Linked DNA regions of Actinoalloteichus hymeniacidonis. The protein of the gene in region 2 interacts with the protein of the main gene of each other region in a pairwise test. Links are inferred from orthologs where the notes say so. Each region holds a gene or a part of one and is shown on either strand. Other genes may lie near its edges.

Evidence for each region.
Region 1: the proteins of BKA25_RS02140 (region 2) and BKA25_RS09555 interact in binary tests that used the Bacillus subtilis proteins (3 or more experiments, as listed by UniProt). The link is inferred for Actinoalloteichus hymeniacidonis from one-to-one orthologs.

What each region holds. Positions count from the first base shown.
Region 1 is NZ_JACHIS010000001.1:2,147,292-2,151,226, forward strand. Bases 226-3,849 are described here. They hold BKA25_RS09555 (efflux RND transporter permease subunit), read right to left. Parts: upstream 3,534-3,849; coding sequence 426-3,533; downstream 226-425. Other genes in these bases: BKA25_RS09560 (MarR family transcriptional regulator), read left to right, coding at 3,656-3,849. Also shown: BKA25_RS09550 (DUF4097 family beta strand repeat-containing protein), read right to left, coding at 1-194; more of BKA25_RS09560, read left to right, coding at 3,850-3,935. UniProt on the Bacillus subtilis protein: Required for self-resistance to surfactin, an antimicrobial lipopeptide surfactant produced by B.subtilis. Also required for swarming motility.
Region 2 is NZ_JACHIS010000001.1:459,758-463,057, forward strand. The notes cover bases 113-3,101. They hold BKA25_RS02140 (ABC transporter permease), read right to left. Parts: upstream 2,223-3,101; coding sequence 1,002-2,222; downstream 113-1,001. Other genes in these bases: BKA25_RS02135 (cryptochrome/photolyase family protein), read left to right, coding at 113-899; BKA25_RS02145 (ABC transporter ATP-binding protein), read right to left, coding at 2,219-3,061. In the rest of the region: more of BKA25_RS02135, read left to right, coding at 1-112; BKA25_RS02150 (hypothetical protein), read right to left, coding at 3,136-3,300.

The DNA.
Region 1 (3,935 bases), 1.7 Mb from region 2 along the record:
TCGGCGCCTCGGATCACGAGCTGCGCGCCGCTGCCGTCGGTGGTGATCGAGAGCTCCTCGGGAGCGGCCCCGAAGCTGCGGGTCTCGGGCTCTGCCACCTCGGCGACGTCCGCGCATCCGGCCAGGGCCACGAGCGCCACGAGCGATCCGCCGATGGCGAGGAGCTGCGGCCGGGACCGGCGAGACAGCGACACGATTTCCTCCGAATACCTCGACCGAATCACCTCGGACCGCCCCCGCGAGTCCGCCGAGACCTCCGCTGGGGCGCCGCGCCGGCTGCGCATGGCCGATTCGGCGATTCCCCTCGAACGGGTTAAAGCCTAGCGCTCGATGATCAGCGGGACGGGCGAATGCGAAATGACGACGGGCGGGCGGTCCGCGAGGACCACCCGCCCGTCGTCGTTCGACCGGCGCCCAGGTGCGGCTCAGCCGGTCGTCGTGCCGGCCTCGGCCGGTTCCTCGTCCTCGGCGGACCTGCGGCTGAGTGCGGCGCGAGCCCGCTCGGTCAGCGAGTACAGCACCGGCACCAGCACGAGGGTGAGCAGCGTCGACGAGAACAGTCCGCCGATCACCACGATCGCCAACGGCTGCGAGATGAACACGCCGCCACCGGTGATGCCCAGCGACATCGGTACCAGCGCACAGATCGTCGCCAACGCCGTCATCAGGATCGGGCGCAGTCGCTGCCGGGAGCCCTCGATGATCGACTCCCTGATGGACTTACCGGTCCTGCGTACCTGGTTGACCAGGTCGATCAGCACGATGGCGTTGGTGACCACGATGCCGATGAGCATCAACATGCCGATCAGCGAGGGAACACCGAGCGGCGTACCGGTGATCACCAGCAGGCCCAGGGCACCGGTCGCCGCGAAGGGGATGGAGACCAACAGCAGCAGCGGTTGCAGCAGGCTGCGGAAGGTTGCCACCATCACCACGTAGACGATCGCGATGGCCAGCAGCAGCGCCACACCCAGATCGGCGAAGGCCTCGTCCTGATCCGCGCTGACGCCGCCGATGGTGATATCGATGCCGGGCGGGACATCCAGTGCGTCGATCCGACTCTGCAGCTCGGAGTTGACGCTGCCCAGGTCCTCGGCGTCCAAGCCTGCGCTGACCGTGGCGCTGCGTTGGCCGTCCTGCCTGGTGATCGTGGTGGCCTCGGAGACCTCCTCCACGGTCGCGATGTCGGCGAGGGTGATCGGGCCCTGCGGCCCCGCACCCAGCGGGAACGTCCGAAGCGCTTCGAGGTCGGCGGGTGCCTCGCCGCTGCGGACCACGATGTCCTGGCGGGTGCCGTCGATGGTCAGGGTGCCTGCCGGGGTGCCGCGCAGCGCGCCGGACACCAGCTGTCCCACGGTCTGCTCGTCCAGACCGATGGCGGCTGCCGCCTCCCGATCCACCGTGACCGCCACCGAGGGCTCCTCGACGGAGAGGTTGTTGCTGACATCGGTGGTTCCCGGCGTGTCGTTGAGCAGATCGGTGACCTGGGTAGCGGTGTCCGCCAAGTCCTCTTGATCGTCGCCGCTGACGATCACCTCGAGACCGCTGGTCCCGCCGAAGCCCATGCCGCCTGCCGAGACGGTGATCTCGCCGGCATCGGTCAGCTCGGCGAGCCGATCACGCAGTTCGGTCTGCACGGCGCTCTGGTCGGCGTCCTCGTCGGTGGTCACCGAGAACGTCGTCGCTCCCGAACCGCCCATCCCGAACGAGGCGGCGATCCCGCCCTGAGCCCCGATCGAGGACTGGTAGCTCTCCACGGCGTCGACGTCGGCGAGCACCTCCTCGACCTCGCGGGCGGCCTCATCCGCGGTCTCCAAGCTGGAGCCGGGCGGCAGTTCCTGGCTGACCGACAGGGTGTTCTGGCCGCTGTCGCCGAGGAAGTTGGTCTGCAACTGGGGGACCAGCGCGAGGGTGCCGCCGAGCAGGGCGACGGCGATCACGATGGTGATCACCGGGTGCGCCAGCGAACCACGCAGTACCGGGAGATAGGTGCGCTGCAGCGGCCCGCGCTCCTCCTTCTCGCGGATGGCGGCCTCGTCCGGGGCGCCCTCGCCGTTCTCCTTGCGGTCCTTGAGGAACCAGTACGCCAGGACCGGGACGATGGTCAACGAGACGAGCAGCGAGGCGACCAGCGCGACGGCGACGGTGACGGCGAAGGGGCGGAACAGCTCGCCGACCTGGCCGCCGACCAGCGCGATCGGCAGGAACACCGCGACGGTGGTGATGGTGGAGGCGGTGATGGCGCCCGCCACCTCGCGCACGGCGGTGATGATCGCCTGGCGTTTGCGCTCGCCGTAGCCCAGATGTCGCTTGATGTTCTCGATGACGACGATCGAGTCGTCCACCACCCGCCCGACGGCGGCGGTAAGCGCACCGAGGGTCAGGATGTTCAGCGAGTAGTCGGCGGCGTAGAGGCTGATCAGCGCGATGAGCACCGACAGCGGAATCGACACGGCGGTGACCAGCGTCGACCGAATCGAGAGCAGGAAGAGCAGGATGATCACGATGGCGAAGACCAGACCGAGTGCGCCTTCGACGGTCAGATCGTGGATCGACTGCTCGATGAACGGCGCCTGATCGAAGACGATCGTGACCTGACCCGCATCGCCGAGCAGCCGCTCGATCTCGGGCAACAGTTCCCGGACCTCTTCAGAGATCTCCACGGTGTTGCCTACCGGGGTCTTGGTCACGCCGATCCCGATGCTGGGCACGCCGTCGGTGCGCGAGTAGCCGGTCGGCTCCTCGGGCTCGCTGGTCACCTCGGCGACATCGGCGAGCCGGACGGATCCACTGTCCGAGGAGATCCGGATCTCCCGGAGGTCCTCGACCGAATCGGCCGGGCCACCCACCGACACCGACAGTGTGTTGTCGTTCTCGTCGATCGTTCCGGCGGGCACACTCGCCCCGGCGGCCTGCAGCGCCTGGAGCACGGCGGGCAGCTGGATGTTCGCGCCTGCGAGCGCGGCCTGGTCGAGATCGATGGTGACGGCGTTCTCGGCGATGCCGGTCAGGCTGACCTCGCGGACGCCCCCGACCTCCTCGATCATCGGCACCACCTCGTCCCGCAGCAGACGGGCCGTCTCCGCCTCGTCCTCCTCCGAGGCGGCGGAGAGCTGCAGTACCGGCAGATCGTCGACGCTGCCGGTCATGACCGTCGGCGAGACCTCCTCCGGCAGGGCCGCCGAGACCCGGTTCACCGCCTGCTGGAGGTCCTGCTCGGCGGTGCTCAGATTCGTGCCGAACTCGAGTTCGACCGTGATCACCGACATCCCGCCGCTGCTGGTGGCGGAGGTGCCTTCCACCCCGCGCACCCCGGTGGCCGCCGTCTCCAACGGCTCGGTGACCTGGTCCTCCACCACCTGCGCTGCGGCGCCGGGATAGGGGGCGACCACGGCGGCCACCGGGATCTCCATCGAGGGAATGAGCTCTTGTCTGAGTGAGGTGGTAGCGAAGGCACCGAAGCCCAGGATGAGCACCGAGACGAGTGCTACCAGTGCACGGTTAGCCAGGCTGAGTCGAGCAAGCCAGGTCACGGGTGGATCCTCTGGTCGAGTGATGATCAGGAGGTGAATGGGTGAATTGTTAGCTTCACACAGAGTATTGCCGAGAAGCTGAGAGATCGTTGAGAACGGGGTCGGTAAGGGAGGATCCTCCGGTGCGGATCGACGAAGAGCGGCACCGATTGAGCGAGACCATCCAGCGGCACGAAGAGGCGCTGATGCGCGGCGCGGTGCGCATCAGATCGCATCCGTTGCTGGACAGCGGCCTGACCATGCAGCAGTTTCGGGTGTTGCTCTGCCTCGCCGTCGACGGCGGGCTCTCCGGTCATGCCCTCGCCGATCAGCTCGGAGTGAGCCTCGCCACCGTCACCGGTTTGATCGATCGGCTCCTCGACCGGGGCTTGGTCAACCGGGTGCCCGACTTGCGAGACCGTC
Region 2 (3,300 bases):
AGTGGGTCGAACCCGCCAAACTGCGGATCGATGCGACGAAGACCGTCGATCTCGCCGAACTCGATACCGAGCTGGACACCGAGGACGACGGCCCGCAGTTGCCCGAGGCGGGTGAACGCGCCGCCCTGGGCCGCTGGAAGGAGTTCCGGGCGGGTCCCCTGGCCGACTACGCCTCGGACCGCGACCGGCCCGCGCTCGACGGCACCAGCAGGCTCTCGGCCTACCTGCATTGGGGCTGCGTGCATCCGCGCACGCTGCTCGCGGATCTGCACAGGAAGCGGGGTGATGGCGCGGCGGCGTTCCGCCGCGAACTGGCCTGGCGGGAGTTCCTCGCCGATGTGCTGTGGCATCGACCCGAGTCCGCGCGGCGCAATCTCGACCGCAGGTTCGACGACATCGAGTACGACCTCGGTGCGGACGCCTGGAAACGCTTCGATCGTTGGCGCGCCGGGACCACCGGCTTTCCCTTCGTCGACGCCGGGATGCGACAGCTCGCCGCCGAGGCCTGGCTGCACAATCGAGCGCGGCTGGTGGTGGCCAGCTTCCTGATCAAGGATCTGCACCTGCCATGGTGGTGGGGCGCCCGGCACTTCATGCAGTCGCTGGTCGACGGCGACCTCGCCTCCAACCAGCACAATTGGCAGTGGGTCGCGGGTAGCGGCACCGACGCGGCCCCGTACTTCCGGGTGTTCAACCCGGTCACCCAGGGGCGACGCTTCGATCCCGACGGGCAGTACGTGCGTCGTCACGTCGCCGAGCTGCGGTCGGTATCCGGCCGCGCGGTGCACGAACCGTGGAAGCTGGATTCGATGCCCGCCGGTTATCCGGAGCCGATGGTCGACCACGGCGAGGAACGGCAGGAGGCGCTCCGCCGCTTCGGCCGGATCACCGGGCGTTGAGCGCCGAGGCCCCGTAGCGCCGCAGTACGCCGAGCGCCGCAGTACGCCGAGATGGCCGCGCCCCGAGTCGGGACGCGGCCATCGGATCGATCGACGCGGTGATCAGCCCTTGCCGAACGCGTCCTTGAGCTTCACCCGGCTACCGGTGCGCAGGATGGCGTTCGCGTAGATGCGCGAACCCAGCCACAGCAGGGCCGCCGCCGCCGCGAGGCTCAGCACGATGGCCGTGCCCAGCTGCCAGATCGGCACCCCGGAGGCCGCCGCCCGGACCGGCATCATGAACGGCGAGAAGAACGGCACCATGGACAGCCATTCGGCGGTCTCGTTCTCCGGGTCACCGACCAGCAGGGTGAAGGTCAGCACGAACGGGATCAGCACCAGCATCATCATCGGCGAGATCACCGACTGCACATCCTCCTGCCGGGAGACCAGCGCACCGGAGGCCGCAGCCAGGGTGGCCAGCAGGAAGAACCCGAGCAGGTACCAGAGCAGTCCGGAGAGCGCGGCGCTGAAGGCCGCCGTCGGCACGGTCAGCAGCCCGGCGGCGACGGCGCCGCCCACCCCGATCACCGCGATGGTGAGCAGTTGGACCAATCCGACCAGTCCGATGCCCAGGACCTTGCCGAGCATCAACTGGTAGGGCCGGATCGTGGAGAGCAGCAGCTCGACGACGCGGCTGGACTTCTCCTCGACGACACCGGTCGCCACGTAGGAGCCGTACATCATCATCGACATGTACAGCAGGAAGCAGGTGGCGATGCCGATGAACAGCTGCTCGGCCTCGAGCGGGTCGGACTCCTCGAGATTGTCGATCTGCAGGGTCGCGGCGGCCGCGACGTCCTGCTGAACCTGTGCCGGGTCCAGTCCGCCTTCGGTGAGCGCGGTGTTGAGCGCCGCCTGCTGGGCGATCCCGGACAACAGGACCTCGACGGTGCCATCGAGGCTGGTCTGCACCGTGACCTCAGGCGCGGCGGGCGTCCCGCCGACCAGCACATCGAGTTCGCCGTCGCGGATCTGCTGCTCGGCGGCCGCCGGGTCCGATGCCTCGCGGATGTCCAGTTCCTCGCCGAGCGCCTCGGCCGAGGCCGACAACTCCGCCGAGACGGTGGTCATGTCGCCGGTCAGGGCCACGGAGGTGTTGCCCTCCCGGCCGCCGATGAAGGTCATCATGCCGATGTAGAGGGCGATGGCGGCGAGGATGCCCAGCGTGCCCCAGACGAACGACTTCGACTTGAGCCTGGTGTCGATCTCCCGCTTGGCGACCAGCAGGATCGCCTTGGTGGGGCTCATCGCCCGCTTTCTTGGCGCGCCGGGGGTGCTCACTGCGCCACCTCCTGACTGACGACGTTGCGGAAGAGCTCGGTGAGGGCAGGTCGGTGCGGGGAGAACTCGTGCACCGGTCCGGTGGCCATCGCGGCGGCGAGCAGCTGCTGGTCGTCGGCTCCGGTGTCGAGTTCGAGGACGTAGACGCTGCCGTTGTGCTCGACCACCCGGGCGCCGGGCACGGCGTCGGACCAACCCGGTCGGGCGGCCGGGGCGTCGACCTGAATCCGCAGGTTGGCCTCGCCACGCAGTTCGTCGACGGTGCCGCAGGCGACCATCTCGCCTGCCCGGATGATTCCGACGCGGTCGCAGAACCGCTCGACCAGTTCGAGCTGGTGGCTGGAGAAGATCACCGGGGCTCCCGCCGCGGCCTTCTCCCGAAGCACCGAGCTCATCACGTCGACGGCCATCGGGTCGAGCCCGGAGAACGGCTCGTCCAGGATCAACACCTCGGGATCGTGCACCAGCGCCGCCGCGAGCTGCACGCGCTGCTGATTACCCAGGCTGAGCTTCTGGACCTCGTCCTTGCGCCTGCCTTCGAGGCCCAGCCGCTCGGTCCACTCGTTGGCCGCCTTCTTGGCCGCCGAGGCGGGCATGCCGCGCAGCTCGCCGAGGTAGACCAGCTGTTCCAAGACCTTCATCTTGGGATAGAGCCCACGTTCGGAGGGCATGTATCCGATGCTGCGACGGGTGTCGAAGTCCACCGGCTTGCCCTGCCAGCGCACCTCACCGGAATCGGTTGCCAGCACCCCCATCGCGATGCGCATGGTCGTGGTCTTGCCCGCGCCGTTGCTGCCCACGAAGCCGAAGAGCTCGCCTGCTCGTACGTCGAAGGTCATGTTGTTCAGCGCGACGATGTCGCCGTAGCGCTTGTTCAGCCGGTCGATCTCTAATGTCGACCCGGTTGCTGCGGTCACTGTTGTCCTCCCCCATTCCTTTCGTTTTCTGGCTCATCGCCGCTGTCGGGCTCGGCGGCGGGTTGTCCCTCGGTCGAGGGGATGTCTGTGGTGGGTTCCGCTGCGATGTCCGCTGCGGGTGACCGGTCGGGCGTGGTGGTCGCTTGAGCGTGGCCGCTCGC